Regions from separate parts of the Oribacterium sp. HCP3S3_B9 genome, predicted to be linked through region 2. Evidence: predicted binding sites of a transcription regulator. Region 2 holds the regulator's gene; each other region holds the start of a gene.

Region 1 (10,960 bases), on a different contig from region 2:
AGGTCCCGGAGTCACAATGTTTATCACGGATAAATATATGCTGCGCGCGTCGTACCGACCACGGATCGGTATGTGCGTTGACCCGTCGGCGAAAGAATGCACGAAAGTGTGCACAGGAGAAAGAAATGATGATTACGAATGACTGGCTGAAGCCGCTGGAGGCGGAATTCAGCAAGCCGTACTATGAACAGCTGTACCATACCGTCGATCAGGAATATAAAACGCAGACGATCTATCCGGCGGCAGAGAATATTTTCAATGCTTTTTCCTTCACTCCGCTGGAAAAGGTGAAGGTGGTGATCCTCGGACAGGATCCGTACCACGAGCCGGGACAGGCCCATGGGCTCTGCTTTTCGGTGAAGCCGGAGGTGGCCATCCCGCCATCCCTCGTGAACATCTATAAGGAGCTGCATGACGACCTCGGCTGCACGATTCCAGATAACGGGTATCTGAAAAAGTGGGCGGATCAGGGTGTGCTGATGCTGAACACCGTGCTGACCGTGCGGGCACATCAGGCGAACAGCCATCACGGCATCGGCTGGGAGGCGTTCACTGATGCGGCGATCCGGGTACTGGATCAGATCGACCGCCCGATGGTATTTATCCTCTGGGGCCGTCCGGCTCAGATGAAGGAGGCGATGCTGCGGAATCCGAAGCATCTGATTCTGAAGTCGCCGCACCCGAGTCCGCTGAGTGCCTATCGTGGCTTCTTCGGCTCACGTCCGTTCTCGAAAACAAATCAGTACCTGGAGGCACACGGCCTCACGCCGATCGACTGGCAGATCGAAAATCGACAGGCATAAGCAATATGTGGAGGAAATAGAATGAGTTTTGTTGAAACCTTAAAAATTATCGTATTCGGACTCGTGGAGGGCTTCACCGAGTGGCTTCCGATCTCCAGTACAGGACACATGATTCTCGTCAATGAGCTGATCCGGCTGAACCAGCCGGATGAGTACTATAAGGTCTTCGAGGTCGTGATCCAGCTGGGCGCGATCCTCGCGGTCATCACCACCTTCTTCCGTCAGCTCTGGCCGTTTGCACGTCGTCGCTCGAATGGACGCGTCGGCCTCGTGCCATCCCGCGTCGATCTCTGGATCAAGATCATCGTCGCCTGCATCCCGGCGGCCGTCATCGGTATCCTCTTCGATGACCTCCTGGACAAGTATCTCTATAACGGCTTCGTCGTGGCGCTGATGCTGATCCTGTATGGCGTGTTCTTCATTCTGATCGAGAAGCGGAACGAAACGGTCGATTTTCACATCAATCGTCTGCAGGATCTGGATATGCGCACCGCGATCTATATCGGTCTCTTCCAGTGCCTCGCACTGATTCCGGGTACCTCCCGTTCTGGCGCGACGATCCTCGGCGCGATGCTGATCGGCGTCGCACGTACACCGGCTGCAGAGTTTTCCTTCTTCCTGTCGGTACCGGTCATGTTCGGTGCGAGCTTCCTGAAGATCATCAAGTTCGGCTTCGCCTTCACCGGCCCGCAGCTCTTCTATCTGATCCTCGGTATGGTCATCGCCTATATCGTGAGCGTATACTGCATAAACTTCCTGATGCGCTACATCCGGAAGAACAGCTTCGCCATCTTCGGATACTATCGTATCGGCCTCGGCATCATCGTCCTGATCTGGTTCGCGATTTCGGCACTGCTTCACTGATATGGACGGATCTGCGCGATAAACGTAAGAAATATGTAAGAGCTATGTTCGTGTTTCGTTGTTGCATGCCTCTTTTTTTTCGCGTAGACTTCTAGTGTAGAAAGAAAACGAGCATAGAGATGTCCGGCAGCGATGGATACAGTCGCCCATCCGCAGGGTGGGTGCGGCTGAGGGGCGTGCTGGGCAGGGCATCGTATAGATGATCCGCGCCCTGTGCCATGATGTATACGATGGAGTGAAAGAGAGAAGAACATGAAGAAATTAAGCGTTTTGATCACGGCAGCTGTTCTTTCCGTATGTATGTGCATGAGCTCGCTCGCAAGCACAGAAATCGGACTGAATCTGGACTGGAAGTATGCCGGTAATTCGAAGATCAACACCGGAAAGGCCGTCCTCTATACCACAGATGTCGCCGAGAGTGCACGAAAGGGCATTACCGTGGCGGTCAATGCAGGCCACGGTACGAAGGGCGGCGGATCGGTACGGACCCTGTGTCATCCGGATGGATCGAAAAAGGTAACCGGCGGTTCGACGGCCGCCGGCAGCACGACTGCGACGGCCGTTTCCGGCGGCATGACCTTCGCCGATGGTACGGCGGAGCCGGTGGCGACCCTGATGGTCGCCGAGAGTCTGAAGCAGAAGCTGCTGGCGGATGGCTACGATGTGCTCATGATTCGTGATGATAAGGATGTACAGCTCGATAATATCGCACGTACGGTCATCGCAAACAATAAGGCGGACTGCCATATCGCGATCCACTTCGATTCCACGAAGTCAAACAAGGGCGTCTTTTTCATGAGCACACCGGATGCACTGAAGTCGATGGAGCCGGTGGCGAGCTACTGGCAGAAGCATGAGAAGCTTGGTGAGAGCCTCATCGCAGGACTCAAGGCATCGGGTATGAAGGTGTTCTCGAGTGGCAGCATGGACATGGATCTGACCCAGACCGCCTACTCGACGGTACCGTCAGTGGATATCGAGGTCGGGGATAAGGCCAGTGACCACAGCCAGGCGGCCTGCGACAAGATCGCAGCCGGACTGCTGGATGGCATCAACATTTATTATGGTTTTACAGCTGCACAGGGCTGAGCACTGTGCGGGCAGAGGTGGAGGATGTCCCTCCGCCTCTTTTTTGTATCTGCGAAGGAACTTTACGAACGGTTTACACGAAATTTGCGGTCTGTTATAATCCGACTTGGCAGGGGTTGCTGCCTGGCGTTCGATTTTACATCGACATTTATCTAGAGGTGATTATGACAGTAGATCATGTGGCGAGTCTGTTCCGTCTTCTGGGCGGACTAGGTATGTTCCTGTATGGTATGTCGGTCATGAGTGACGGCATGCAGAAGGCGGCAGGTAACCGGATCTCGGGATTCCTGGACATCGTGACGAAGAACCGCTTTATGGCGGTGGTGCTCGGTGCGACGATCACGGCACTGGTGCAGTCGTCATCTGCGACGACGGTCATGGTCGTTGGCTTCGTAAATGCCGGCATCATGAATCTTTCACAGGCGGTCGGAATCATCATGGGTGCGAATATCGGTACGACGATCACGGCCTGGATGGTATCGCTGACACAGATTTCGAGCGATATGCTGACGGTGCTGAAGCCGGATTTCTTTGCACCGGTACTGATCGCCATCGGTGCGTTCCGTATCCTGTTTGGCAAGAAGGGCAGTGATGACCTGATCGGTAATTTCTGTATCGGTGTCGGCTTCATCTTCATCGGCCTCGAGTTCATGTCGGGTGCGGTATCCCCATATGCGGATTCACCGATCTTTTCCGATGCGTTCCGTGCGATCGGCGGAAATCCGATCCTGGGCATCCTGGTCGGTGCCGTCGTGACCGGTATCATCCAGTCCTCCGCTGCTTCGGTTTCTATCCTGCAGACCCTGGCGCTTGCAGGAGCGGTTCCGAGAGCCTCCGGCTTCTATATCACCCTCGGACAGAACATCGGTACCTGCGTGACGGCGGTGATTTCCGCGACGGGTACCAGCCGCACAGCGAAGCGGGCTGCCTGCATTCACCTGCTGTTTAACGTGGCGGGTGCTGTGATGTTCGGAGTACTGATTTTTGCAGCCTCCTTCGCAGTGCCGCAGTTCTTCAACGGCATGCTTACGCCGGTGGAGATTTCGATCTTCCATACGATTTTTAATGTGTGCTGTACACTCGTGCTTTATCCGTTCGGTGATCTTCTTGTGAAGCTTTCCGGCGCATTCGTTCCGGAGAAAACCGTCGCCGAAGGCGCACAGACCGCAGAGGATAAGGTGAACATCGAAGAGCAGCGTCTCCGCCGCCATCTCGATGAGCGTATCCTGGAGTCCCCGGCGATCGCCCTGGCGGCGACCCAAAGCGAGGTCGTCAACCTCGGCCGTGTCGTCGCGGTCAATATCAACGACGCCTGTGGTGCACTGGAGAGCGGAGACGAGAAGCTGATTCAGGATGTGCATGATCGGGAGAAGCTGATCGACCATATGACGGGACTTCTCACGAATTATCTCATCAAGATCGACCAGCTGTCCCTCAGCGAGCGTCAGAAGTTTGAGGTAACCCGGATGCTGAATACACTGACGGATATGGAGCGTGTCGGTGATCATGCAGAGAACATCGTCGAAAAGGCGAAATATATCTTCGACAACGGCGTGCACTTCACAGAAAAGGGTATCCAGGATCTTCAGAAGATCGGACAGCAGGCGCAGGCAAGCTTCAGCCTGTCCATCAATGCACTCGAAGATAACAGCATCGATGAAGTCATCGATACGAAGCGCTCCGAGGATATCGTGGACAGGATGGAGCGTGAGATGCGTGAGCATCACATGCAGCGTCTCAGCGAGGGCAAGTGCAGTACCTCCGCAGGTGTGGCCTTCCTCGATGTCATCGGTGACCTCGAGCGTATTTCGGACCACGCCGACAACATCGCGGGCTATGTAAAATCTATGTTGCAGTAATCTGCTCTGGCCGGTGCCCGTAGGGGCATCGGCCAATTTGTATATTTACTGTGAAATTTTTCACAAAATCACTGTTTTGTACTTGCAAAAAGACATTTGATAGCATACAATAACAGATGCTAATGGAAATGTTTATGTAACCATTTATTTCATTAAAATATCAGGAGGATATTATTATGGCAGTAAGAGTTGCGATTAATGGTTTCGGCCGTATCGGTCGTCTCGCATTCAGACAGATGTTCCAGGCTGAGGGTTATGATGTTGTAGCAATCAACGATCTGACCAGCCCGGAGATGCTTGCATACCTTCTTAAGTATGATACGACCCACGGCAGATACAACGGTACTGTAGAGGCTACCGATCACTCCATCATCGTAAATGGCAAGGAGATCGAGATCTACAAGGAGAAGGATGCTGCAAACCTTCCTTGGAAGGATCTTGACATCGACGTAGTTCTTGAGTGCACAGGTTTCTACTGCTCTAAGGAGAAGTCCATGGCACACATCAACGCTGGTGCTAAGCACGTTGTGATCTCTGCACCTGCTGGTAAGGATCTGAAGACCATCGTTTACAACGTAAACCACAAGACTCTTACAGCTGATGATCAGATCATCTCCGCTGCATCCTGCACCACCAACTGCCTCGCTCCGATGGCAAAGGCTCTTAACGACCTCGCTCCGATCGAGTCCGGCTTCATGACCACTGTACACGCTTACACTGGCGATCAGATGATCCTTGATGGACCGCAGAGAAAGGGCAACCTTCGTCGTTCCAGAGCAGGTGCTCAGAACATCACTCCTGCATCCTCCGGTGCAGCAAAGGCAATCGGCCTCGTTCTTCCAGAGCTTGATGGCAAGCTGAACGGTGCTGCTCAGCGTGTTCCTGTAGCTACAGGTTCCACTACCATCCTTGATGCAGTTGTTGCTAAGGAAGTAACCGCTGATGAGGTTAACGCTCAGATGAAGGCTGAGGAGACTGAGTCCTTCGAGTACAACACTGACGAGATCGTATCTTCCGATATCATCAACTCCATGGCTGGTTCCATCTTCGATGCTACTCAGACCAAGGTTCTCCCGATGGGCAACGGCAAGACTCTTGTACAGGTTGTTTCATGGTATGACAACGAGAACTCCTACACATCTCAGATGGTTAGAACAATCAAGTACTTCGGTTCTCTGATTGCTGACTAATTCCTCTCAGAATATATAGGGATATGACTTTAAAGAGGTCCGGCCTTCATGGGCCTGGCCTCTTTTTATAAAAGGAGATTTATTATGGCAGGTTTAAACAAGTTAACAGTGGATGATATCGATGTAAAGGGCAAGCGCGTCCTTTGCAGATGCGACTTCAACGTTCCTCTGAAGAATGGTGTGATCACCGACGAGAACAGACTCGTCGCTGCACTTCCGACCATCAAGAAGCTGATCGCGGACGGTGGCAAGGTGATTCTCTGCTCCCACCTCGGTAAGGTGAAGACAGAGGAGGATAAGCCTTCCAAGACCCTCGCTCCGGTTGCAAAGAGACTTTCCGAGCTTCTCGGCCAGGAAGTAAAGTTTGCAGCAGATCCTGAGGTTGTCGGCGCAAACGCAAGAGCAGCCGTTGCAGAGATGAAGGACGGTGATGTGATTCTTCTCGAGAATACTCGTTACAGAGCAGAGGAGACCAAGAATGGTGATGCATTCTCACAGGATCTGGCTTCTCTCGCAGATGTATTCGTAAATGATGCATTTGGTACTGCACATAGAGCACACTGCTCCAATGTTGGTGTTACCAAGTACATCAATGGCCCGCATGTGGTCGGCTACCTGATGCAGAAGGAGATCCAGTTCCTCGGCCAGGCGGTTGAGAATCCGGTACGTCCTTTCGTAGCGATCCTCGGCGGTGCGAAGGTTGCAGATAAGCTGAATGTTATCTCGAACCTCCTTGAGAAGTGCGATACCCTCATCATCGGTGGTGGTATGGCATTCACCTTCACAAAGGCACAGGGCTACGAGATCGGTTCTTCTCTCTGCGATGAGACGAAGCTTGACTACTGCAAGGAGATGATTGCAAAGGCAGAGCAGCTTGGTAAGAAGCTTCTTCTTCCGGTAGATGCCGTCATCACCGATCACTTCCCAGATCCGATCGATGGACCGATCGATACAGAGGTTGTAGACATTGACAAGATTCCGGCTGGCAAGATGGGCATGGATATCGGACCGAAGACTGCTGAGCTCTATGCAGAGGCTGTAAAGTCCGCAAAGACCGTTGTATGGAACGGACCGATGGGTGTATTCGAGAACCCGACCCTTGCGGCTGGTACGAAGGCCGTTGCGAAGGCACTCGCAGATACCGATGCGACAACCATCATCGGTGGCGGTGATTCTGCAGCTGCGGTTAACCAGCTCGGCTATGGCGATAAGATGAGCCATATCTCTACGGGTGGTGGCGCTTCCCTTGAGTTCCTTGAGGGTAAGGAGCTTCCGGGTGTTGCTGCAGCAGACGATAAGAACTAATTGAACTGTGGCCGGAGGCCTTCCGTGGGAGTGCCTCCGGCTTTTTTTCATCATCTTAGAAAGAGGTATCTATATGAGAAAGAAGATTATTGCCGGTAACTGGAAGATGAACATGGTTCCTTCTGAGGCGTTGAAGCTCGTCGAGACATTAAAGCCACTTGTGCAGAATGAGGACGTGGACGTTGTGTACTGTGTACCAGCTATCGACCTCGTACCAGTGGTCAATGCTGTAAAGGGCAGCAATGTACATGTAGGCGCAGAGAACCTGTATTTCGAGGATAAGGGTGCATACACCGGTGAGATTTCTGCAGACATGCTCGTCGATGCGGGCGTAGAGTACGTGATCATGGGCCATTCCGAGAGAAGAGGCTACTTCCATGAGACCGACGAGGACATCAATAAGAAGCTTCTGAAGGCACTTGAGAAGGGTCTGAAGCCGATCGTATGCTGTGGTGAGTCCCTCGAGCAGAGAGAGCAGGGCATCACTGAGGACTGGATCCGTATGCAGATCAAGATCGCATTCCAGGGCGTAAGCGCTGATCAGGCGAAGGGTGTCGTTATCGCGTACGAGCCGATCTGGGCGATCGGAACCGGTAAGACGGCGACCTCCGCACAGGCTGAAGAGGTATGTAAGGCGATCCGTGAGACCATCGGTGAGATCTATGACACTGATACCTCAGAGGCGATCCGCATCCAGTATGGTGGATCCATGAATGCCGGCAACTGCAAGGAGCTCCTCGCACAGCCGGATATCGATGGCGGACTGATCGGCGGCGCATCTCTGAAGCCGGACTTCGGCACCATCGTAAACTACAATAAGTAATCCATACAAAAAAACGGAACCGCTGAAGGTTCCGTTTTTTTATGGGGTCATTTTTATGGGGTCAGACCCCCTTACGGCCGGCTTAAGGATTTCGTAAGGATTTCGTAATGGGGTCAGACCCCCTTACGAAATTCTTAAGATCAGTACTGCTGGCAGCTGGCAGAGTAAATGATGCGGTGGCAGGCGGCGTCGAGGCTCAGGTGCAGGAGGAGACCCTCCGGGGTCTGGAGATCGATGAGCGTGATGTTCTCGCCTTCCGTGCGGGTGCCGGATGTAAGCATCGGCAGAGCATCGATGCGGGCAGCTTCACGCTGAAAGCTGGCTTCGTCGAGCGTCTCGCCGAGGCTTATGTGCAGGCTGTTCTCGAGGATACTCGTGTACTTATAGTACTGGTAGGAGACATCACCGGCAGTCGGCAGGATGGTCTCCGGGAAGAGCTGCTGCAGGTCGGCCAGCATGTTTTCGTCGATGCCCTGATCGATCTGCATATACTGCTTCGGCTTCGTACTGCCGGAGCAGTAGGGCGGGATCAGGCAGAGGATGAGGGCGGCGAGGACACCGGCAAGGAGTGCCGGCCACGCGAGCTGTGTGAGGAGCCGGGTCCAGAAGGTGTTTTCCATCGACCGTGCCGAGAGCCCGAAGATGCCGACGAGCAGTGGGAGTGCCAGCACGAGATACAGGAGGTTCAGGACCGCTGCCTTCGCGATGGCCAGCTTCGGGAACTGCATATGCCAGAAGAGGATGGAAACGAAAAGTACGATCAGCTCCAGGACGATGCCGAGGAGCAGATCGTACTGAAGACCATCATGCCAGAGTGTCTTTTCTTTTGACTTCATCTGGGACAAGTTACTTCTCCCATGGAAGCTCGGACTTGCCGAAGTGACCGTAGCTGGATACCAGGTTGTAATCTACGTGGCGGAGATCCAGCGCACGGGTGATGCCCTTCGGAGTCAGGTCATAGTTGTGCTTGATTTCCTCCCAGATGGTATTACGATCCTGCTTTTCGGTACCGAAGCAGTCGACATATACGGAAACCGGCTCTGCGACGCCGATCGCGTAGGCCAGCTGTACCTCGCAGCGATCCGCCTTGCCGGCGTTTACGATGTCGCGGGCGATCTTACGTGCCATATAGGCAGCGGAACGATCGACCTTACTCGGATCCTTACCGGAGAAGGCTCCGCCGCCGTGATGTGCGGCTCCACCATAGGTGTCGGCGATGATCTTACGACCGGTCAGACCGGAATCGGCGAAGGAGGAACCGAGAACGAAGCGGCCAGTCGGATTCACCAGCACACGGAAGTCGGTGTTGAGGCCCATCTCCTCTGCGGTTTCCTTCATGATGCCGGAAACGATCTCACGTACCTCGTCGAGAGAGGTCTCCTCGGCATGCTGGGTGGAGATCAGGAAGGTGTCGATGCGGTGAGTATCATAATCGAAGGATACCTGTGCCTTCGCATCCGGACGAAACTTCCGGAAGCCGTCCTTCAGGTTGTAGGCACGCAGCTTGAGCAGCGCCTTCGTGGAAAGAACGTATGGAATCGGCAGCATCTCCGCGGTCTCGTTCGTCGCATAGCCGAACATCATACCCTGGTCGCCGGCACCGTCGTTATCAACACCCATCGCGATGTCCGGGGACTGTCTGGAAATCAGGTAACGGATGTTGTACTTCTCGACATCGGTGAGACCGATGTTGCGGAGTACATCGCGGATCAGCTTGTCGTAATCCGGCTCATAGTTGGAAGTGATCTCACCCATCACGGTGATTTCGTAATCCTTGATGATGGTCTCGGCTGCGATACGGCTGAGCTCATCGTGCTGCAGAATGTCGGTTACGATGGCATCGGAAATCTGATCACAGATCTTATCCGGATGCCCGTTGGATACCTGCTCTGATGAAAATAACATGTGTAAATCCTTTCTGGCGTAAGCCAAATGGTGTTTCGAAGTGTCTTTTGCGGATCAGTCGCTGTGAAGCACGGTGCCGGAATGTTCGATGAACGAGTCTCCCGGCAGGGGACTGATGTATAAAAAAGCCTGCCGAACAATCGACAGGCTGAAAATCCGCATCTTATTGCTCGAAACAAAACGTTCGCTCAGGTTAGCACCTTCCGTTTCCGGGGTTGCTGCGGCTTCATCGCTCCTATGTAGCTCCACCGTCTCTGAATAAGTTATGAAATTGCGCACCGATTTCTCAAGTGCGGATAGTACTATAGCATGAGTTTTGGTTGTGTGCAATAGGATTTCGAGATATAATTTGGTTCAGTTTCATTTATTTGCATGAAAATACATTTTCCTGTACATTTTCATTCATAAATCGCCTATACTGGTCTGATCATAAACATAAACGAGGTACCCTATGCCGATTAAAGTACAGAATGATTTACCTGCGAAGCATATCCTGGAGAACGAGAACATCTTTGTGATGGATGAGAAGCGAGCGCAGTCTCAGGAGATCCGACCGCTTAGGATCGCGATTCTGAACCTGATGCCGCTGAAGGAGGACACGGAGCTCGATATCCTCCGCGTGCTGTCGAACTTCCCGATTCAGACAGAGATCACCTTTATGACCGTGGCGACCCACGAGTCGAAGCATACCGACGCCTCTCATCTCAATAAGTTCTATGTGACCCTGGACCAGGTGGAGCAGGAGTACTTCGATGGTCTGATCATCACCGGCGCACCGGTCGAGAAGCTTCCGTTCGAGGAGGTGGAGTACTGGCCGGAGCTTACGGAAATCATGAAGTGGTCCGAGACCCATGTCTTCTCGACCTTTCACATCTGCTGGGGGGCGCAGGCCGGACTCTACTATCATTATGGCATCGAGAAGCGTCTGCTCCCGGAAAAGCTTTCCGGGATCTATCGTCAGAAGGTGCTCCACCGGAAGAAGATGATCATGCGCGGCATGGATGATTATTTCAATGTGCCGATCTCCCGCTATACGGGCATCGATGAGGAGGCGGTACGGAAGAATCCAGAGCTTTACGTCGTCGCGGAAGCGGTGAAGCCGGAAGAGGGCGGCAGCTATAT
Region 2 (10,960 bases):
GCACGACATTGGCCGGTGTGCCGCCGCAGTTGGTGACTGTATAATGGATCTTCACGTCGGATGCGACGTGCTCACGTAAAAACTCAACGCCCTGGAAGGCGAGGATGAGGCCATCCAGCGCACTGCGACCCTTTTCCGGGCGGAGCGCAGCGTGCGCACTGGTGCCGTGGTAGATTACCTTATACTTCGAGTTCGCGAGCGACTTCACATCCACCTGCGTATTCGGACCGCCGTGCATCATGAAGGCCACGTCGAGATCGGTGAAATCGCAGCCGTTCCGGATCATCTGGATCTTACCGCTGATGCTTTCCTCGGCAGGGGTTCCGTAGACCGTGATGGTATAGGCCTGGTCCAGGTCTGCTTCTTTCAATGCCTTCGCCGCAGCGAGGATGGATGGACCCTGCAGATGATGACCGCAGGCGTGTCCGAGGCCTGGAAGCGCGTCATACTCACAGAGCAGTCCGATGTTCGGGCCGCCGTTCCTGTGGTGGAAGACGGCCTTAAATGCGGTCGGGACACCCGCAATGCCGGTTTCGACCTCGAAGCCTTCGCGCATAAGCCACTGTGTCAGAACGTCAAGGGCATGAAACTCCTCCATGCCGGTTTCCGGGTGATCGAAGATATCGTCGGCCATCGCGATCAGCTCTTCCCGAACGCCATCGATCGTTTGAAATAATCTTTCCTTCAAATTAAAAGCACCTCCGTTTTTTGATGAGCCCATTATACAGGGCAGCGGAAGTGCTTGTAAAATATAGAAAACAAAAGATTATTATTTATACTTATTTAACAATATAATTGTTAAGAATTCTACAACTTGCCTTTGACATCTATTTCACAGGATTGTATAATTTAGAACGAAATCTATGATTTTGTATGCAATATCTACAAAATCATATCACAGGAGAGCGTATTAACATGGCAAAGAAAGAAATATCACAGGCGGTTATCCAGAGACTTCCTAGATATTATCGATATCTCGAGGATCTCATGGATCAGGGGATCGAGCGCATTTCGTCGAACGAATTAAGTAAGCGGATGAAGCTCACGGCGTCGCAGATCCGTCAGGACCTCAATAACTTCGGCGGCTTCGGTCAGCAGGGCTACGGCTACAACATCCGAAATCTGCATGATGAGATCGCGAAGATCCTGAACATCGATGAGGAGCATGAGATGATCATCGTCGGAGCCGGTCACTTAGGACAGGCACTGGCGAACTATACAAATTTCCGAAAGCGCGGCTTCATCGTAAGAGCTATCTTCGATCAGGACCCGACGGTTATCGGTACCCGGGTAGGCGATGTTGAGGTGCTTCCGATGGAGAAGATCGATGAGGTCGTGAAGGCATCCAATGTCAAGATGGCAGCGGTCTGCATCCCGAAGACACCGGCCGTGAAGGTAGTCGAGCAGCTGATCGCCGACGGCGTCGTTGGTATCTGGAACTTCGCGCACGTCGATCTCGAGGTTCCGGATGATGTCGTCATCGAGAACGTGCATCTCTCCGAGTCGCTGATGCGTCTCAGCTACCGTATGGGTGAAGCCTACGGACGGAAAGAAGCGGAGGACGAGGCATAAGATGGTGATCGGTATCGGCACCGACATCCTGGAAATCAGCCGTATCGAGAGTACCCGGCGAACAGGCACGGAGACTCGTATTTTTACGGATCATGAGCGCCGGCAGGCATCTGGAAGAGATTCCATGCTTGCCGGTGATTTTGCATGTAAGGAGGCGGTCGCGAAGTGCTTCGGCACCGGCTTCCGCGGCTTCCGCCCGATCGACGTCGAGGTGCTCCGGGATGAACTCGGGAAACCCTATGTCGTGCTTCACGGCGCTGCCCGCACACTGTATGACGAGCTGGGCGGACGCTCGATTCAGGTCTCGATCTCCGACACGAAGGAGCTCGTCATCGCATTTGCCATACTGGAGGGCACAGATGGACACAGACAAGACGACCTATCTCAAGAAGATTCCGGCACGCCGGAGCGACAGTAATAAGGGAACCTACGGAAAGATCCTCGTGGCCGCCGGCTCGGAGGGCATGTGTGGTGCCGCTTACCTCGCCGGTCTCGCCGCCTATCGCAGCGGCGCCGGCCTCGTGCGCATCCTGACCCCTGCGTCGAACCGCCTCATCGTGCAGTCCCTGCTTCCGGAGGCGATCTTCACCGGCTACGATTCGGACAGTAATTTCCGGGTCCTGTCCGAGGCCAATGTCTCCTGGGCGGACATCCTCGTGCTGGGGCCAGGTCTCGGCACCGAGGCGCTGAGCGTGACGCTCGTTCGCGAGCTGCTGCAGGCCATCGCAGCGCAGTGTGATGCAACGCCGTCGAAATGGCTTGGGAAATTCCCGCTTCTGCTGATCGACGCAGACGGCCTCAATATCCTGAGCGTCCGTCCGGAGCTCATGCAGCTCGTCGACCAGATCGCACGGCAGATCCCGGTGGTCGTCACGCCACACCCGATGGAGATGGCGCGCCTCTCTGCGGTTTCGCTGCAGGAGATCCTTCAGTGCCCGGCCCACGCGGCGGAAGCATTGGCCGCGGCACATGGCACCATAACCGTGATGAAGGGCTCGGAAACCATCGTCCTGGATGCCGACGGACACGCCTTCCAGAACCTGGAGGCGAGCCCGGCCCTCAGTAAAGGCGGCTCCGGCGACGTCCTGTCCGGTGCCATCGCCGGCGTCTATGCCGTCCTGCGCGCCGACCGAATCGACGCACTGAACGAAGTCCCGCCAGAAGAACAGCGTACGCGTTGGCGCAGGATGGCCTTCGACGCAGCCGTCACCGGCGTCCTGCTCCATGCAGAAGCCGGACGACAGGCCGCAAATATCCACGGAACCCACGGCGTACTCGCCAGGGAAACGGCGGACATGCTCGGAATCGTGATGCATGCGTGAAGATGATTCCTGCGACCCGCCCGCCGTTCTAAGATGCAAACATGTCAGAAAAGCTTGATTCTACGCCGTTTTTACGTTATAGTACTAGAGTTTGATTTAAACATCGATCAATTTTATATATGTAATTGAGGAGAGTATTATGTCAGGACATTCCAAGTTTTCAAACATCCGTGCTAAGAAGGAAAAGAATGATGCCGCAAAGGGCAAAATTTTCACCATGATCGGCCATGAGCTCGCACTGGCTGTAAAGGCCGGTGGACCTGACCCAGCTAACAACTCCAAGCTCGCTGCTGTCATCGCGAAGGCAAAGGCAAACAACATGCCGAACGACACCATCAACAGCGGTATCAAGAAGGCAGCCGGATCCATGGATGCGGATAACTTCGAGGAGCTTCAGTACGAGGGCTACGGCCCGAATGGTGTAGCCATCATCGTCAAGGTTCTGACGGATAATAAGAACCGTGCTGCAGCGGATGTACGTTCCGCATTTACGAAGGGCCACGGCTCACTCGCAACGCAGGGTGCCGTTTCCTTCATGTTTGACGAGAAGGGCCAGATCATCCTCGACCGTGAGGCGATGGACGATATGGGTAAGGACTTCGACACACTGATGGATATGGCCATCGAGGCTGGTGCCGAGGACATCACCGACGAAGAGGATTCCTACGTGATCATCACGGATCCGGCGGACTTCGAGACGGTTCGCGAGAACATCGAGAAGCAGGGCATCCCGATGGCAGAAGCGGACGTCGTGATGATCCCGCAGAACTACGTATCGGTTACCGATCCAGAGGTCGTAAAGGGACTTCGCAGAACCCTCGACCTGCTCGACGCATCCGAGGACGTTCAGACTGTATACACCAACTGGGAAGAAGAGAATGAGGAGTAAAAAAAAGACCGCGTAAGCGGTCTTTTTTTTATGCATTGAGTAGGTTCTTCGGCTCCACCGTCACCGACCAGTTCGTATGATAGATGACGAAGCCCGGTGCCTGATTCGGCACCTTCCGAAGATTCTTCCGAATCGTATAATCGACCTCGACCTTCGGATCCTCACGATGCGAAGAGAAGTACGCCGCGAGCTCCGCCGCCTCGATGAAGACCCGGTCCGGCACCTCCTCCATCGGCTGCCCGCCCGTCTTCACGATGACATGCGAACCCGTCACGCCCTTCGCGTGGAACCAGAGATCCCCGCCATCCCCGAGTCGGAAGCTCACGTCCTCGTTCTGATAATTATTCTTTCCGATGAACAGCTCATAGCCGTCGCTCGTCACCCAGTGGTACGGCTTCGACTTCCGCTGCAGCCGGTTCTTTCCCTTTCCCGGCGTCTTATGCAGGAAACCGAAATCGATCATCTCCCGACGGATATCCTGCAGATCCTCCTCGGACTCCGCGATATCGAGCGCCGTGCGAATCGACTCGAGGTGCTCGACCTCCTTCCGCGTCTCCTCGAGCTGCACCGTCACGTTCTCCTTCGTACGCTTCTGCTTCTGGTACTTCTCGAGGTAGCGCTTCGCATTCTCCGCCGCAGAGAGATCCTTCTGCAGTGGAATCGTGATCTCACTGTTTGTATAGTAGTTCTCGCAGACCAGCTGATCCTCCCCACCCTGCAGCGAGTAGCCGTAGGTGTGCAGCAGCTCACCGTATACGCGGTACTTATCCATGCCCTCGGTATCCCGGAGCTGCTTCTCCTGAATCATCAGCTTCTTCCCGGCACGCTCCATCAGCGTCGTCAGCACCTTCCGGAGATCCGTCGAACGCTGACGGATCCTGGAGCTCTTATCCTTCTCACTGTAGAAGCGGCGGATGACCTCACTCATCGAGTCGAAGTGCTCGACCTCGAAGGCGGCGTCCGCCTCATACAGCGTGAGATCGAAGGCGGAGAAGTCCGTCGGCACCTCATCCTGGTAGACGATGACCGGATCCGGCTGCCGCTCGATTGCAACTTCTTCTATAATATGATGGAAGCTTCCGTACAGTGCGGCCAATGCTTCTGCCGGCTGGCAGTTCGCGGAGAGGTCGGGATCGACACCGGCGCGGTGACAGAGCTCGGAGGCCGTCAGTGGACTGAGACCCGTGATGTGATGGAAGAGCGCCTTGAAGACCGGCTCCGGCTGCTGCGCGAGCAGCGCACAGAAAGCGGCTTCATCGAGTGTCAGCGGATTCTTCTTTACACCCGCATCCGGGATGAAGTACGGACGATTCGGCAGCACCTCCCGCACGGAGGACTGGGAAGCGGAGATGCGCTTCACGGAATCGATGATGCTGTGGTCATCGCGGAGCAGGATGATGTTCGAGTACTTGCCCATCAGCTCGACCGCGAGGTAGCGCTTTCCGAGGTCGCCCATCTCATCGAGATGCTCGATGGTGAAGAGGATGACACGCTCGAGACCGTCCTCGTGCAGCGCCTGGTCCGGCTGTCGCACGTCGAGGATCGCACCGTTTCCGATGTGCTTCCGGAGGGCCATACAGAAGGTCGGCGCGTTGATCGGCGCCGGCTTCGCATCCTCCGTGAGGGTGCAGAGCGGAAGGGACGGATTGACCGAGATCTGTACCTTCACATTATCCTTCTGATTTCGCACGGTCAGCTGGATCTCATCCTTCTCCGGCTGTGTGATCTTCGCAATCCTGCCGCCGATCAGACGCTCGCGAAACTCCTTTACGGTCGCCGAAACGACCAGTCCATCATATGCCATAGCACATCGCCTTTCTATATCAAAAACCTTACGTGACAGTTCAGACAGGGGACCCCACGACCTGAACTGTTAAAACTTTACTTCTAAATTATAGTAGACTATAATTTATTACATATGACTAAAAAACGCAAGCCGCCCTCGGGCAGGCTGTGCACATCGAGGTAATCTATGAAATTAAAAAGCATGACCGGATTCGGACGCGCCGAGGTCTCGAACGACCAGTACCGCCTGTCCGTGGAAGTGAAGTCGGTCAATTCCCGTTTCCTGGATCTCAGCATCAAGATGCCGAAGAAGTTTAATGCACTCGAGGCCAATATCCGAAACACTGTGAAGGAGTACATCTCCCGTGGCAAGGTCGATCTCTTCATCACCTACGAGAGCTTTTCAGAGAAGGGAAAGGCCCTCCGGCTCGATCTGCCGCTCGCGAAGGAGTACCTGGAGTCCATGCGTACACTGGTGAACGCGCTGGGAGTCGAGGACAATGTTAAAGTCACCAATCTGGCGTCGCTGCCGGATGTGCTCGTGCTCTCTGAGGAATCTGAGGATGATGACGCGCTCTGGGAGAGCCTGAAGCCGTCACTCACCGGTGCACTCGAGCGTTTCTCCGAGACCCGTGTGATGGAGGGCGAGAACCTCCAGAAGGATCTCCTCGGAAAACTCGCCGAGATGGAAGCCATCGTGAACCGTATCGATGCGCGTTCGCCGGAGATCACAGCCGCCTATGAGGCGCGTCTTCGTGCGAAGGTATCGGAGCTCCTCGAGGGTACCGGCATCGACGAAGCCCGCATCGTGCAGGAGGTGACGATCTACTCGGATAAGATCTGCACCGATGAGGAGCGGGTACGCCTGCACAGCCATATCAAGAATATGCGGACGAAGCTCCAGAACGACGGCCTCGTCGGTCGTGAGCTTGATTTCGTCGCACAGGAGATGAACCGTGAGGCGAACACGACGCTCAGTAAGGCAAACGACCTGATCGTATCGGAGGATGCGATCGGGCTGAAGACCCTGATCGAGAAGATCCGTGAGCAGATTCAGAATCTTGAGTAAGGAAGGTATACATGGAAAAGGGAGTTTTAGTTGTGATTTCCGGCTTTTCAGGAGCCGGTAAGGGAACGCTGATGAAGCAGCTTGTTTCCCGTTATGATCAGTATGCACTGTCGATCTCAGCGACGACGCGCCAGCCGCGCGAGGGCGAGGTCGATGGACGCGAGTACTTCTTCAGGACGAAGGAGGAGTTCGAGGAGATGATCGCACAGGATGCGCTCGTGGAGTACGCGCAGTACGTCGAGCACTACTACGGCACACCGAAGAAGTATGTCGAGGAGAACCTCGAGGCCGGAAAGGATGTACTACTCGAAATCGAGATCCAGGGCGCACTGAAGATCCGCGAGAAGTACCCGGAGGCGATCCTGATCTTCGTCACACCGCCATCGGGAGAGGAGCTTCGCCGCCGTCTCGTGGAACGTGGCACGGAGACCATGGAGGTCATCGAAAAGCGCCTTCGGAGAGCCATGCAGGAGTCGGAGGGCGTCGAGGCCTACGACTATATATTGGTAAACGATAATATTGACACTTGCACCGAAAAATTGCATAATCTCATACGTGCCGCGCACGAAAAGTCCAGCCGGCACATGGAGATCATCGAAAATGTAAGACAGGATCTGAGGAGGATAGAACATGTCACAGCAAACATATAATGACCTGATTGATGCAGCGAAGAATACGAACGCCATTCAGGACGACACGGATAAGCTCGTAGAGAGCCGTTACGCAGCCGTTATCGCCAGCGCGAAGCGTGCACGTCAGCTGATCGATGGTGCAGATCCTGTACTTCCGAACGCAGAAGGCAGAAAGCCGCTCGCGATCGCTGTCGAGGAGCTCGCACGGAATCTCGTGACCATCAAGCGTGGTACGGAGGTCGATGACGATCCGAAGATCGCGGCGAGAGAGAACCCGGGCTTCGCTTTTGACCTCGATGAGGACAGCGAGGACGAGGACAGTGAGGATATCATGCTGATGAACGATGCGCATGCAGCTTCCTCTGAGGATGACTACAACTCCGACAGCGAAGCATAATATATGAAGATTCACATGATATCCCTCGGTTGTGACAAGAACCGGGTGGACAGTGAGAAGATGCTTTCCAACCTGCTCGAGAAGTATCCGGGCAGTGAGCTCACCGATGATCCGGCTGAGGCAGATATTACAGTCATCAATACCTGCGCCTTCATCGGGGATGCGAAGGAGGAGAGCATCAACACCATCATCGAGAATGGTGAATATAAAGAAACAGGCAGGCTCAAGAAGCTCATCGTGGCGGGCTGCCTCGCAGAGCGCTACCGTGAGGAGATCCGAAAGGAGCTTCCGGAGGTCGATGAGGTCATCGGCGTGAAGGAGTATGTCGAGCGTCTGGATGTGCAGATGAAGCGTGTCGAGAACGCAGAGAACTACACGGCGTATCTCAAGATCGCCGAGGGCTGCGACAAGTGCTGCACCTACTGCATCATCCCGAAGCTGCGCGGACACTACCGCTCGGTGCCGATGGAACACCTTCTGGAGGAGGCGAAGCGACTTGCTTCCGAGGGCACGAAGGAGCTGATCCTCGTGGCCCAGGAGACGACCCTCTACGGTGTCGATCTCTATGGTAAGAAGAGCCTTCCGGAGCTCCTGAACCGGCTTTCGGAGATCGAGGGTCTCGAGTGGATCCGTATCCTGTACTGCTACCCGGAGGAGATCACGGACGAGCTCATCCAGACGATCCGTGATAACCCGAAGGTCGTACACTACCTCGACATCCCGATCCAGCATGCGTCGGATAAGATCCTGAAGAACATGCACCGTCGGACCCGTGAGTCGGAGCTCCGTGAGCGCATCGCGACGCTTCGTCGTGAGATCCCGGACATCGCCCTTCGGACGACCCTGATCACCGGCTTCCCGGGCGAGACAGAGGAGGACTTCGACATCCTGAAGAACTTCGTCACGGAGATGCGCTTCGACCGCCTGGGTGTCTTCCCGTATTCGCAGGAAGAGGATACGCCGGCTGCGGAGATGGAGGGCCAGGTGCCGGAGAAGATCAAGCTTCAGCGGCAGGATGAGATCATGCGGCTGCAGCAGGGGATCGCTTTCGAGAAGGCGAGAGAACAGATCGGACGAGAACTCAGGGTTATCATCGTCGGATATGATCCGGAGCATAACGAGTATCTGTGTCGTTCCTATATGGATAACCCGGATATCGACAGTCTCGTCTATGTCGATGCAGGTGAGTATCATAACGAACTCAGCGGTGATATGATTTCCTGTCGTATCATCGAGGCGGATGGTTATGATCTGATAGGAGAGAGAATCTGATGAATCTGCCGAATAAACTGACTTTATTACGAGTTGTACTGATTCCGGTGTTTGTGGTACTGCTTCTCCTGGAGGGCGGACAGAACGATACGCTCCGCATCGCAGCGCTGATCGTGTTCTGCTTCGCCTCCTTCACGGATTTCCTGGATGGTCAAATCGCACGCCGGAACAATCTGGTGACGAACTTCGGAAAGTTCATGGACCCGCTGGCGGATAAGCTGCTGGTCTGCTCCGCACTGATCTGCATGATCGAGCTCGGACAGCTTCCGTCCTGGTACGTCATCACCGTGATCGCCCGTGAGTTCATCATCTCCGGCTTCCGTCTGGTGGCGGCCGACAACGGCATCGTGATCGCCGCATCCTGGTGGGGAAAGTTCAAGACGACCTTCCAGATGCTTACGGTCATCCTGCTGATCCTGAACATCCCGGCACTTCATACCGTGACGCTGATCATCGCAGGCGTCGCCTTCGTCCTGACGCTGGTATCCCTGCTTGACTACATCGCAAAGAACTATAAGGTTATCACCGAGGGCGGTATGTAAGGAGAGAATCCGATGATTTTTTCTAAGCACATGTACTATGGAAGGCATGCAGCAGAGCACCGGTCCTATATCCTGGATAACCTCCGGAAGGGCCAGTTCCAGCCGGGGGCGTACGTCATCGTGCGTGCACCGGAGCCCAATCTATATGAAATCTACAATCAGGCCATGTTCCTGAATCCGAAGCTCGATACGGAGACGGTCGAGGTACTCGGGATCGGCTATGGCTATCGGGATACGATCGACTGCGTCACACAGATGCTGAAGGATCGCCACATCCTGTAAACACGAGGAGGACAGCAGATGCTTTTATGTATGATATTAAAAGTCATCGGGCTCGTCCTCCTCTTTCTTTTACTGCTGCTCCTGCTTCTCCTCGGACTCGTCCTGCTGGTCCCGTTCCGCTATGCGGGTGCCGGCCATAAGGGCGAAGCGGCCACGGATTACGCCGCGCACCTCGAGCTCAGCTGGCTTCTCCATATGGTGCAGCTCCACGCGGACATCACCCCGGCGGGGCTTGCGTATTCCCTCCGCATCCTCTGCTTCCGCCCGGTCGATTCTTCCGGTGGTTTCGCATTACAGGATGAACATACAGATGTTGAGTTGAAGCAGCCTTCGAAAGATGAGAAAATATCGGAAGAGAGCGTGAACGTTCCTGAAAGTAAAGCAGAAGCATCTGAACGTGCTGCTGCACAGACGGCGGAGGTCGACAGCATTGAACTGAAAAGCAGTACGACGCCGGAGCAACTGAATGAGACGAAAACAGTGGCGGATGAAACGCCGACTTCCGACATCGATCAGGAAAGCAAAACGAAACGTACATCCCCTGCGGCTGAAGAACCGAAGAAAAAGAAGAGGAAAAAATTCTTATTTGCTGATAGAATAAAGAGAATCTGCGAAAAGGCTTCCTCGCTTCGCGAGATGGTGGAGGATGAGGAGAATCAGAAGGCCGTCCGTCTGCTGATTTCCAGAGTGAAGTACCTGCTTCACCATCTTCGCTTTCGGAAGTTCGAAGGTCGACTCGCGTTCGGCTTCGAGGATCCGGCGATGGTGGGACGGACGCTCGCTGTGCTCAGCCTGTTCTACCCGCTGTACGGGGAATGCTTCACGATCACGCCGGTGTTTGACCATACGCTGTTCGAGGGCGAGATCACACTGAAGGGACATGTGCGTCTCATCCACATCCTGATCGCGGGGATACAGCTGATGATGAATAAGAAGATACGCGGGCTCGTGCTCGATCGTATATAAGGAGGCTCAGTATGAGTGATTCTACGAATGTAAAAGATATACTCGATACCATGTTTAAGGGCATGGACGGTTTCGTGAATTCGAAGACCGTCGTTGGTGAGCCGGTGAAGGTCGGCGACGCCACCCTGATTCCGCTCATCGAGGTCAGCTGCGGCATGGGTGCCGGCGGCTATGTAAAGGAGAAGGATGCAAAGAATGGTGATGGTGGTGCGGGAGCGCTCAGCTCGAAGAT
Region 3 (10,960 bases), on a different contig from region 2:
GCGGATTTGAGGAAAGATTTAAAAGCTTACTCATTATTTCTGTACCTCCTCCGCTTTCTTCTCAGCGGCCTTCGCCTCTGCTTCAGCCTTTGCCTTTGCAGCGGCAGCTCTACGCTCCGCACCGACACGGCGCTTCATCTCCTTGAAGCCCTGGGTGAGCGGACGCTTCGCCGGGCATACATATGCGCAGGCACCACACTCGAGACACTCCATGCCCTCGAGCACTGTGAAGCGGGCGGTATCCTTCTTCAGTGCAGCCTTGAACATCATGGTCGGCATGAGGTTCTCCGGGCATGCGGAAACACAGCGACCGCAGCCGATGCAGGCTGTGGTCGGCTCATGGGAAACCTGATCATGTGCGAATGCCAGGATGGAGCTCGAGTTCTTCGCTACCGGGATATCCAGCTTAAAGAGCGGAATACCCATCATCGGTCCACCGCAGACGATCTTCTCCGGTTCGGTCTTGAAGCCACCGGCCTGATCCACGATCTCCTGGTAGTTCATACCGGTCGGCACGCGGAAGTTGCCCGGCTTTGCCATCGCATCACCGGTGACGGTGAGGATTCTCGAAACGAGCGGCTTCGATTCACAAACGGCCTCATAGATGGCGAGCATGGTGGCAGCATTGTCCACGACGCAGCCTGCGTCTGCCGGAAGCATACCGGAGTTGATCTTACGACCCGTGATCGCATAGATCAGCTGGCGCTCACCACCCTGCGGATACTTGGTCTTCAGTGACACAACCTCGATGTTGGACTCGCCCTTTGCGGCTTCCGTCATCGTGCGGACAGCCTCTGGCTTGTTGTCCTCGATACCGATTACGCCCTTCGCGTTCGGGAAAATCGAAAGGATGACCTTGAGGCCGCCGATGATCTTCTCCGGCTCCTCGAGCATGATGCGATAGTCGGAGGTGAGGTAAGGCTCACACTCGGCACCGTTTACGAGGAAATAATCGATCTTATCGATGTTCTTCGGTGCCAGCTTCACGGAGGTAGGGAATCCTGCTCCGCCCAGTCCGACGATACCGGCTTCCTTTACGATATTCACGATCTCGTCACGCGTGAGCTTCGTATAGTCTCTCGCCTGACCGAAACCCTCGATCGCTTCATACTGCTGGTCGTTCTCTACTACAATTGCGTCTACCATGGCTCCGCCGGCCGTCAGCTTCTTCTCGATACTCTTTACAGTACCTGATACAGAGCAGATGACAGGTGCGGAAATAAATCCACCAGCCTCAGCGATCTTCTGTCCGACGAGGACACGATCCCCCTTCGCTACAACCGGCTTCGCCGGTGCACCGATATGCTGAGAAAGCGGATAGACCATGAGTCCCTGTGGCTTCAGCTCGACGATCGCCTGATCCTTGGCGAGATCCTTGCCGTCATAGGGATGGACGCCACCTTTAAAAGTGGTAACACCCATGTTCACATACCTCCTAAAATAAAATCATAGACTGATATATTATATCAAATTCGCGAGGCTCGACAACGAATTTTCTTCGAATGTACGCCTTTTTGTGCATGTTTTTAACAAAAAATTTGTTAAAATAATGACATAATGAACAAAAATTTGTCAATATCTGGAAAAAGTCACCAACTCGGAGTTTTTCTCCGGTCTGGTGACTTTTTCTTAAAGATTTACCGCTGCTTTCTTCTGCATGCGAAGCAGCGGAACTGCACGCATGCGGATTCCGAGCGCTCGGTTCTTGAAATCCGATGGTGAGACGGGACCGTGCTTCGGCTCAGCTCACTCCACGGTGACGGATTTCGCGAGGTTTCTCGGTTTATCGACGTCGAGGCCCTTGGCGACGCTCACATAGTAGGCGAGCAGCTGGAGCGGTACGACGGCGAGGCTGGTCGCGAAGTACGGGTCCGTCGATGGTACGTAGACGGTGAAGTCTGCGGTATCCTCGATGCTGTAGTTTCCATAGCTTGTGAGGCCCATGAGGTAGCCGCCACGGGATTTCACTTCGACCATGTTCGACACGGTCTTTTCGAAGAGCTCCGGCTGGGTCAGGATGCCGACCACCAGGATGCCCTTCTCGATCAGGGAGATGGTGCCGTGCTTCAGCTCACCGGCCGCATAGGCCTCAGAGTGGATATAGCTGATCTCCTTCAGCTTGAGCGAGCCCTCGAGTCCGATCGCATAGTCGATGCCACGGCCGATGAAGAACACGTCCTTCGCATTGGCCTGCTTCGCGGCGAACCACTGGATACGCTCCTTATCGAGCAGGATGCGCTCGATCTTCTCCGGCAGTGTTCCAAGCTCTGTGATGAGCTCCGCATAGCGCGCCTCCTCGAGCTCGCCCCGTACCTTCGCAAATTCGATGGCGAGGGTGTAGCCGGCGATGAGCTGGGTGGAGTATGCCTTCGTCGTAGCGACCGCGATCTCCGGTCCGGCGAGGGTATAGAACACGTTATCCGCCTCGCGTGCGATGGAGGAACCGACGACATTGACGATGCCGAGGGTCCGGATGCCGCGTGCCTTCGCTTCACGAAGTGCGGCCAGCGAATCGGCCGTCTCACCGGACTGGCTGATGATGATTACGAGGCCGTTCGGATCGAGGATCGGGTTTCGGTAACGGAACTCGGACGCGAGCTCGACACGCACCGGGATCCGGGCGAGGCCCTCCATCACGTACTGTGTCACGACACCGACATGGTAGGCAGAGCCACACGCGACGATGTAAATCTGCGAAATCTTCTGGATCTCCTCATCACTGAGGCCGACGGGGGACAGATCGATGTGACCATCCTTTACGACGGAAGTGATCGTATCACGGACAGCCTTCGGCTGCTCATAGATCTCCTTCATCATGAAATGCTCGAAGCCACCCTTTTCGGCGGCCTGCGCATCCATCTTGATCTCGACGAGCTCCTTTTCGACCGGCTCCTGATCGAGATTGAAGAACTCTGCCTTTCCGGCGGTGAGCTTCGCGATCTCGGAATTGTCGATGTAGTACACGTTCTTGCAGTACTTGAGAATCGCCGGTACATCGGAGGCGACATAGGTCTCGCCCTCTTCGACGCCGATGATCATCGGTGCGTCCTTCCGGGCGACGTAGATCTCCCCCGGGCAGTCCATGAACATGAATTCGAGGGCATAGGAGCCGCGGATCCGCATCATTGCCCGTGCGATCGCGTCGATCGGTCCCTGTCCGTACTTTTCATAGTAGTAGTCCACGAGGTTGACGGCGACCTCGGTATCGGTCTGGCTGTAGAACTGATAGCCCTTCTTCAGGAGCTTATCCTTGATTTCCTGGAAGTTTTCGATGATGCCGTTGTGAACCGCGACCACCTTATGATGAAAGCTCATATGCGGGTGGGCGTTGGTCTCGGATGGCTCGCCATGGGTCGCCCAGCGGGTGTGGCCGATGCCGGTGGTGCCCTTCATCGCCTTGCCGTCGTTCGTCTTCTCCATCAGATTCTTCAGGCGTCCCTTTGCCTTCACGACCTCGATCTCGCCCTGCTCGTTCCGCACGGCGATGCCGGCTGAGTCATAGCCTCTGTACTCGAGCTTCGAAAGGCCGTTCAGAAGAATTGGTGCTGCCTGCTGCTGTCCTACATATCCTACAATTCCACACATAAAAAATCTCCTCTCACTGATCAGACGCATGCATCCGACGGGCGTTCTGCACAGGAAAGCAGGGCGGGCATCACCGGGAGGTCTGCCGGGTGTTTCTGCTGCCCGCATAGCATGCAGTGCCGCTGCGGTGGGTACAGAACAGGGGCATGCAGCGTGCATGCCCTGTGGATGTATGGGTGTTGTTCAGTGTGGGGAAACTTCTGTTACGGTGTTGATTCCGCTTTTTCTTTTTCCTCTTACGATCACTACTCCGTGACAGCATCCGCCGAGTCTTTCGATGACTGTCATCCTCGTCGACCTTTACGGTCCTGGCGCTAATGGATCACCGGTCTCCAGACGGAAGGATCCATTTGCCGCAAACTATAGCACAAAATGAGGTCTGCGGCAAGGCGGTGTGCAATCATGCCCGGTGCCCATACCCCGGAGAACGGCAACAGAAACACAGTACTGTTCAGACGTGGCTCGGCGGACAACAGCCGAAAACACAGTACTACGAGACCGGTGAAATCTAAGCCGGGGACCCTAAGCGGCACTAGGCCCTCTGCAATCGCTGAGTTTTCTTCATGAAAACTCAGCGTTGCAGAGGGTGCTAAGGAAAATGTACCAAGTGCCGCTAAGGGGACCCGGCTTGATTTCACACGGTCTCTTCGTATGGCTTCCGGCTGCCGTCCGCCGAGCCACGTCTTGACTTAACTACGCTTGAACAGTAACACCGACCTCGTAGTACTGCGCTTTAGTTATCGGTCCTTCGGTTTTCGTGATCAATGCTTTCTTCAGATGAATTTACTGGTGGAGCAACCTTGTCCGCTATGTTCGGGTTTACTTTTTCAGATTTTCTGGTTTTCCTGCGGCTGCGGATGGCCTTCACGATGCGGTAAATAATGAAAAAGAGGATCGCGAGGACGAGGAGTACCGGGATGCTCGCCAGGAACCAGATGAGGAAGCTGGTGACGGCGTCACCGAGGTCTTCGAGGTTCGATTCGAGGTTTGCCTGTACACGGCTCCAGAAGCCGCTCTTTTCCGAGGCGGTGAGGACGGTGGTTTCGCTGACATCGACCGTGACCGTGGAGTAATCGACCTGGTTATCGTAGCGGCGGAGGTCGGATTCGAAGCTGTCGAGCTGGTAGCGGATCTCCGACAGGCGTTGTTCGATGGCGATGACGGCGTCGACGGATTCGGCCTTCGCCATGAGCTGAAGCAGTCGGTCATATTCTGCCTGGAGGGCCTTCTTCCTAGATTCGGTGTCATGATACTGGAGGGTGATGTCCTGGGTATACTCGTACTTTCTTGTGAGATTGGCTTCTCCCTCAGCGAAGCTCAGGAAGCTGTCGACCTGTGGCTTCGGGATGCGCAGGGTGAAGTAGGCGCTGCGGCGACGGTCGGTATAGGCGTTACCGCTTACATCGCTGGACTCGATGTAGCCGCCAAGTGCGGTCGTCTTACTCTGAATATCCTGTACGAAGGTATCGAAATCGGTAGTCTCGAAGCTGAGGTCGACGTTTCGGATGAGCTTACGGGAATCCGGGATCTTCGTGGTATCGACCGAACCGTCGGCGCCGGTGCTGTCTGTGCCGGTATCGCCGCGTTCCTGCAGCGAAACGCTGTTCATTTTCATATTCGCTGCGCTGTCGTAGTCGGCGACGGCCTCTTCTGCTGAGGCTTCGTTATACATGCCACCGCTGGCAGCTGCCATCGTCTCACTTACATAAGCGCTTTTACTGGCACTGGCACCACAGGCCGTGAGGCCGGAGACCAGCAGAAGGCCGGCAGCAGCGAGCGCCAGCAGGCGCACGCTGGTGTTGTTCAGGCGCTTCCGTTTCATTATGGTGGTATCACTCTTTCTTTTCATGGTCAGCTCCTTTCTGTATGGCCATGTGTTTTTCTTATTTCCAGATCGCTGGATCGATGGCTTCTATGAGGCTTCGGATATCATCTTCCGTGAAGTGCTGGTCTTCAGCTACACAGATGGCGTAGCTGAGGTTCAAGCTGTGATTGCTCCAGGTGGCGACGGAGATCGTATCTCCGTTTCCGCGGATCGTGACGGAGCGACCGCCGCTGGTCAGCGTCTTCTCCTGTGCGTAGCTTGTGTAGTCACCGCTGATGTCTTCGGAGCCACGGCTCTTCCGGATACGGAAGCCCTCCTGCCCGTCGGCATCCTGATAGATAATTTCGAGCATCTCGCCATGCATCGAACGGTAAATACGATGATCAAAATTCTGGTAGCTTTCCGGGAGTTCAATCTGGAGTAGTGCATCGGCTTCTGCCTCTTCCAGTGAATCGAAGTCACTCCATGGGTTCGCCAGCTGCATGCTCTCCTGCGCATCCGAGGAGGCTGCCTCCGGTGTGGCACCGGTTTCCGTCACTGAGGATTTCATCCGCGCACTGCCATCCACTTCCATCGTGCCCTGATCCGCATACGGCGCTGCTTCGGCTGCCATCTCCGGATCACCTTCCGCTGCGGCGACGTCCGGATCTGCGCCGGTTTCCATCCTCGCGGATCTTTCCATCGCAGCTGCGCCTGCAGACTCCTGATCAGCTCCGGTGGCCGCGCTCTCGTCCTCACCATCGATAGCCCTCGCCATATCGCTTCCACCGGTGACGAACGCGACCGGTGCCATCGAGTTGCTGGCTTTTTCTGTCTTCATATATGCTCCGAAGCCGATTACGAGAACCGCAGCGGCCGCGATGATACCCATCGGCTTCCAGCGTTTCTGCGGTTTCATATAGAGGACCTTCGGCTCCGAATGACGATCTTCGTCCGGCATATCTGCTTTCGCTGGCGCCTCCGCTTCCTTCTGTGCGTCCATTTTCGTCTTCTCGACGTCCGCGTGCTTCATCTGCACAAGCGTCGCCGTCTCCACAGCCCCTTCCGAAGCCGCGCTATGTTCTGTATTTTCCGGGGCAGCCTCCGCGATATAGCGATCCTCGATCTCTGTCATCGCGTGCAGGAGCTGCCGCGCCTTTTCTTCTCTCGTCAACATGAGATGCCTTCCTTTTCTAACTCAGTCATGAGCTGTGCGCGCATGCGGCTCAGGGTCATCTTGACCTTACTTTCCGTAAAGCCATAGTCACCGGCGATTTCCTTGATTTCCGAAAGGTACCAGTAGCGGCGGACGAAAAGCTTCCTGTTTTCCGGCTTCTGGTGTTCCAGAAAGCGGTTGATACATTCGGTCAATGTCAACTGTTCCGGAAGCTGATCCGGCTGTCCCGCCCGGGTATCTGCCACGCACTCTGTGAGCTCATCGAGCGCCGCTGCGGGTTCACCCCGGCCACGCTTCTCCGCATGGGTATGCTCCCAGCGATTCAGTGCCAGATTCCGGGTGATCTTTCCGAGGAAGGTCCGGAGCATGGCCGGACGCTTCGGTGGAATCGCACCCCAGGCCCGGAGCCAGGTATCGTTTACACACTCCTCACTGTCCTCGTGACTGTAGAGTATGTTCATCGCGACCGTATGGCAGTACTTTCCGTATTTCTCATTCGTTGCGCTGATCGCGCTTTCCGACCTCGCGAAGTAGAGGTCGAGGATATCCTGATCGTTCATGTTGTGCCCTCTGTTTCTGTCCTTTCACCTATATACACCGGGTACATAGAGTGGCGTCACATACATTTCATAAAAATATACTGAATTTTTTCATCTTTCCATGGGTGGTGTCCCCGGAGCGTTCATGATCCACCGGATCACGGTTCTTTCCCAAGTGGCATTTCTTATATGCATACTTTTTATATTCATTTTACCCGATACCATCTGATCAGGCATCTGAAATCATCCTCGGAATTCTTACGAAAGTATGAAAAAAGCCGCCGGGAAAACCTCCCGACGACTTTTCATCATCACTCATGTACATTTATGCGCTGTAACGGTTGAGATAGCCGGCAGCACCGGATACCTTACCAGCTGCAGCATCATGTGCCTTCTGCACAGATCCACCCTCTGTACTTGCAGCATCGGCTGCAGTGCTTTCTGTCGCGACAGCCACGGTAGCATCCGCACTGTAGCGGTTCAGGTAGCCGGCGGCACCCTCTACCTTACCAGCCGCAGCGTCATGCGCCTTCTGTACGGAATCAGCAGTACCCTCCGTTTCGGACTCTGCCGCGCTGGCTTCACTCTCTGACTCCGCAGCTTCGGTCTCTGCGCCCGCTTCGCCGGCATAACCGAAGGTAGCCGGATCGACATCCGCATCCGCGATCGCCTGTGCTACTGCGTTCTTAATCGCTGTAGACGTGATAGTCGCACCGGAAACCGCATCCACATTCAGACTGTTCTCCGCGACGATAGTACCTGGCAGTGCATCGATCGCCTTCGTTCCGATATCCGGCGTCTCATTCGCCTCGGTCACGGTCACACGGTAAATCTTTTCCGGAGAGAACGCGACCTCAACCTTTACCGGTCCGTCCATACCCTGTGCACTTCCGTTTGCGATGATCGAACCCTCCGGAATCGCGTTCGCATTTCTGGACTGCATACCCGTTGCGATCGCAACGATGATACCTGCACCGATAACCACCAGTGAAACCATATTTGTATTCTTCTTCATTTCCTATTTCCCCTCATCCGTGCCGATTAACCCTAGTGGCACTTTTGTCAAACCATTCATACATTATAACACAGGTAGTTAACAGCAACAAGCAGAGATGCTTTTCAATACTTTCTATAATGACGCAAAAAGCGCCCCTTACGGGACGCTTCCAGCGGATAAAACATCTGTCTTATGTTATATATGTCAAACGGGGAACCGCCCCGATATGACCGTGCTTACTCGACATCCTGAATGTCCTCATAGTCTTCCTCGCCGGTACGTACCTTGACGGCACGCATCACATTGTAAACGAAGATTAGGTATAGCAAAAGGGCGTCTGGAAAAACCAGACGCCCTTGCCCATGAATGGTATTATAGTTATGGCTCCGCACGAAGTCTACTGCCATTTAGTTATATCTAAAATGAAATAAGGGAGCCCGGCGGGGTGGCAACAGATGCCATACGTAGAAGCCGTGTGAAATCAAGCCGGGTTCCCTTAGCGGCACTTGGTGTTATCTCTCCTTGGAACCCTCTGCAACGCTGAGTTTTCCTCAAGAAAACTCAGTGATTGCAGAGGGCCTAGTGCCGCTTAGGGGTCCCGGCTTAGATTTCACCGGTCTCGGAGTACTGTGCATCCGTTGCCACCCCGCCGTGGTCCTTCACCACAACATAAAGAGCGTCCCTTTCGGGACGCTCTCTGATCGCCATACAGGCATCGTATCAGTTAAAGTACTCCTTCGCTGCACGGAAGAGACCCATATCATAGTTACCAGGTACGTTCTTATACAGTCCGCTGCCCCAGCGCTCTGCGTGACCCATCTTACCGAGGACACGACCATCCGGCGAGGTGATACCCTCGACCGCATAGTAGGAGCCGTTCGGGTTGTACTGGATATCCATGGTCGGATGACCCTCGAGATCCACGTACTGGGTTGCGATCTGACCGTTCTCGACGAGCTGCTGGAAAAGCGCCGGCTCACAGAGGAAGCGGCCCTCGCCGTGAGAGATCGGTACGCTGTAGATGTCGCCCGGCTCCGTGTCAGCAAGCCACGGAGACATGTTCGAAGCGACACGGATGTTGACGATCTTCGACTGGTGGCGTCCGATCGTGTTGAAGGTCAGGGTCGGACAGTGCTCATCGGTATCACGGATCTCACCATACGGTACGAGACCGAGCTTGATGAGGGCCTGGAAGCCGTTGCAGATACCGAGCATGAGACCATCCCGCTTGTTCAGCATATCCATGGTTGCGTTCTTCACTGCCTCATTTCGGAAGAAGGAGGTGATGAACTTCGCAGAGCCGTCCGGCTCGTCACCACCGGAGAAACCACCTGGGATGAAGATCATCTGGGACTCGGCGATCCGCTTCGCAACCTGCTCGACGGAATCACTGATGTCCTGCTTCGTCATATTGCGTACGACGATGATCTCAGGATCGAGTCCTGCGTCGGCGCAGGCCTTCGCAGAATCATACTCACAGTTGTTGCCCGGGAAGACCGGAATCAGGACGTGCGGCTTCTCCACCTGGATGGCCGGAGCGACCCACTCCTTCTCGGTATAATCCGGAATCGTCACATCTGCTGCACTCTCCTCACTGTCCTTCTCGAGGTTCATATTGCAGGTGAAGACCTTCTCAAGCTTATCCTCGTAAGATGCCTCGAGATCACTGAGCTTCAGGGTCTCGTCGTTGTAACGGATCTCTGCATTGTCCGTGGTGACACCGAGGTCTGCCACGATGATGTTCGCTGCCTTCACAGCCGGATCATTATAGATCGCGTCACGGTCTGCTGCGTCACGGAGCTCCAGCAGGAAGCTGCCGTACTGATAGCCGAAGATGTCCTCGACACTCAGGCTCGGTGCGAAATCAAAGCCGATGTCGTTACCCATGCACTGCTTCAGTACCGCCTCGGCGGCACCACCGTAGGTCGGGGTGTAGATGGACGCGAGCTTACCGTCGAGCACGAGCTGATGTACGTACGCGAACAGGGCGAGGAGGGACTCCTTCACCGGAAGCTCATCACGGTACTGCGGCTTCAGCCAGAGCACCGGATGACCGGCTGCCTTGTACTCCGGGCTCACGATGTTCTTCGCATCCTCTGTGGTGATGGCGAAGGAAACGAGCGTAGGCGGAACATCGAGCTTCTCGAAGGTTCCAGACATGGAGTCCTTACCACCGATTGCAGCGATACCGAGGTCGAGTTGTGCGTTAAATGCACCGAGCAGTGCCTCGAGTGGCTGTCCCCAGCGCTCCGGCGTACGACCCGGCTTACCGAAGTACTCCTGGAAGGTGAGGTAGGTATCCTCGAAGCCTGCGCCGGTTGCAATCAGCTTCGCCGCAGACTCAACGACGGCGAGGTACGCACCCTTGTAGCAGTTCTTCTCAGTGATAAACGGGTTATATCCATAGGCCATGACGGATGTGTCATCGGTATGACCCTTTTCAATGGAGATCTTCGCCGCCATCGCCTGTACCGGTGTACGCTGATTCTTACCGCCGAACGGCATCAGCACGGTACCTGCACCGATGGTGGAGTCGAAGCGCTCGCTGAGACCACGCTTGCTGACCACGTTGAGATCCTCGGCCAGTGCCTCATAGTTCTCGGCGAAGCTGCCCCTCACCTCACGGGCAATGTGCTCGCCCGCCGCAGTCGTCACGCTGATGTGCTTCTCGGCACCGTTACTGTTCAGGAAGTCTCTCGAAAGATCGATGACATTCTTTCCGTTCCAGTGGGCGACGAGACGATTGGTGTCGGTGACGTCTGCCACGTGGGTCGCCTCGAGGTTCTCCTCATGTGCGAGCGCAAGGAAGCGCTCCATATCCTCCGGCGCGACCACGACCGCCATACGCTCCTGCGACT

What was found. Region 2 encodes Rex, which represses fermentation and respiration genes when NADH is low (regulators of the CRP and FNR family bind a similar motif). Its sites were predicted from a motif close to ATTGTTAANTANTTAACAAT; they were not measured.
Region 1: gap (type I glyceraldehyde-3-phosphate dehydrogenase) is a predicted target of Rex. The motif match lies at 4,663-4,682, and genes of this name have one in related genera.
Region 3: rsxC (electron transport complex subunit RsxC) is a predicted target of Rex. The motif match lies at 1,538-1,557, and genes of this name have one in related genera.

What each region holds. Positions count from the first base shown of each region.
Region 1 covers NZ_JBQHVY010000008.1:79,917-90,876, reverse strand. The annotation lists gene ACTNC3_RS06080 (metallophosphoesterase family protein) at 1-33, shown strand, start outside; gene ACTNC3_RS06075 (uracil-DNA glycosylase) at 129-803, shown strand; gene ACTNC3_RS06070 (undecaprenyl-diphosphate phosphatase) at 825-1,667, shown strand; gene ACTNC3_RS06065 (N-acetylmuramoyl-L-alanine amidase family protein) at 1,920-2,756, shown strand; gene ACTNC3_RS06060 (Na/Pi cotransporter family protein) at 2,921-4,615, shown strand; gene gap (type I glyceraldehyde-3-phosphate dehydrogenase) at 4,792-5,805, shown strand; gene ACTNC3_RS06050 (phosphoglycerate kinase) at 5,890-7,110, shown strand; gene tpiA (triose-phosphate isomerase) at 7,184-7,933, shown strand; gene ACTNC3_RS06040 (hypothetical protein) at 8,074-8,778, opposite strand; gene metK (methionine adenosyltransferase) at 8,780-9,838, opposite strand; SAM riboswitch class I at 9,999-10,103, opposite strand; gene ACTNC3_RS06030 (homoserine O-succinyltransferase) at 10,290-10,960, shown strand, end outside.
Region 2 covers NZ_JBQHVY010000002.1:207,975-218,934, reverse strand. The annotation lists partial or broken gene ACTNC3_RS02370 (M20/M25/M40 family metallo-hydrolase) at 1-598, opposite strand, end outside; gene ACTNC3_RS02365 (redox-sensing transcriptional repressor Rex) at 916-1,572, shown strand; gene acpS (holo-ACP synthase) at 1,574-1,990, shown strand; gene ACTNC3_RS02355 (NAD(P)H-hydrate dehydratase) at 1,932-2,894, shown strand; gene ACTNC3_RS02350 (YebC/PmpR family DNA-binding transcriptional regulator) at 3,034-3,783, shown strand; gene ACTNC3_RS02345 (Rqc2 family fibronectin-binding protein) at 3,812-5,587, opposite strand; gene ACTNC3_RS02340 (YicC/YloC family endoribonuclease) at 5,756-6,637, shown strand; gene gmk (guanylate kinase) at 6,649-7,287, shown strand; gene rpoZ (DNA-directed RNA polymerase subunit omega) at 7,268-7,666, shown strand; gene rimO (30S ribosomal protein S12 methylthiotransferase RimO) at 7,670-8,938, shown strand; gene pgsA (CDP-diacylglycerol--glycerol-3-phosphate 3-phosphatidyltransferase) at 8,938-9,480, shown strand; gene ACTNC3_RS02315 (hypothetical protein) at 9,493-9,762, shown strand; gene ACTNC3_RS02310 (DUF2953 domain-containing protein) at 9,781-10,728, shown strand; gene ACTNC3_RS02305 (GerW family sporulation protein) at 10,740-10,960, shown strand, end outside.
Region 3 covers NZ_JBQHVY010000010.1:12,115-23,074, reverse strand. The annotation lists gene ACTNC3_RS06525 (RnfABCDGE type electron transport complex subunit D) at 1-34, opposite strand, end outside; gene rsxC (electron transport complex subunit RsxC) at 34-1,422, opposite strand; gene glmS (glutamine--fructose-6-phosphate transaminase (isomerizing)) at 1,747-3,585, opposite strand; gene ACTNC3_RS06510 (DUF4349 domain-containing protein) at 4,319-5,434, opposite strand; gene ACTNC3_RS06505 (hypothetical protein) at 5,469-6,566, opposite strand; gene ACTNC3_RS06500 (RNA polymerase sigma factor) at 6,560-7,126, opposite strand; gene ACTNC3_RS06495 (FMN-binding protein) at 7,431-8,120, opposite strand; gene ACTNC3_RS06490 (phosphoribosylformylglycinamidine synthase) at 8,823-10,960, opposite strand, start outside.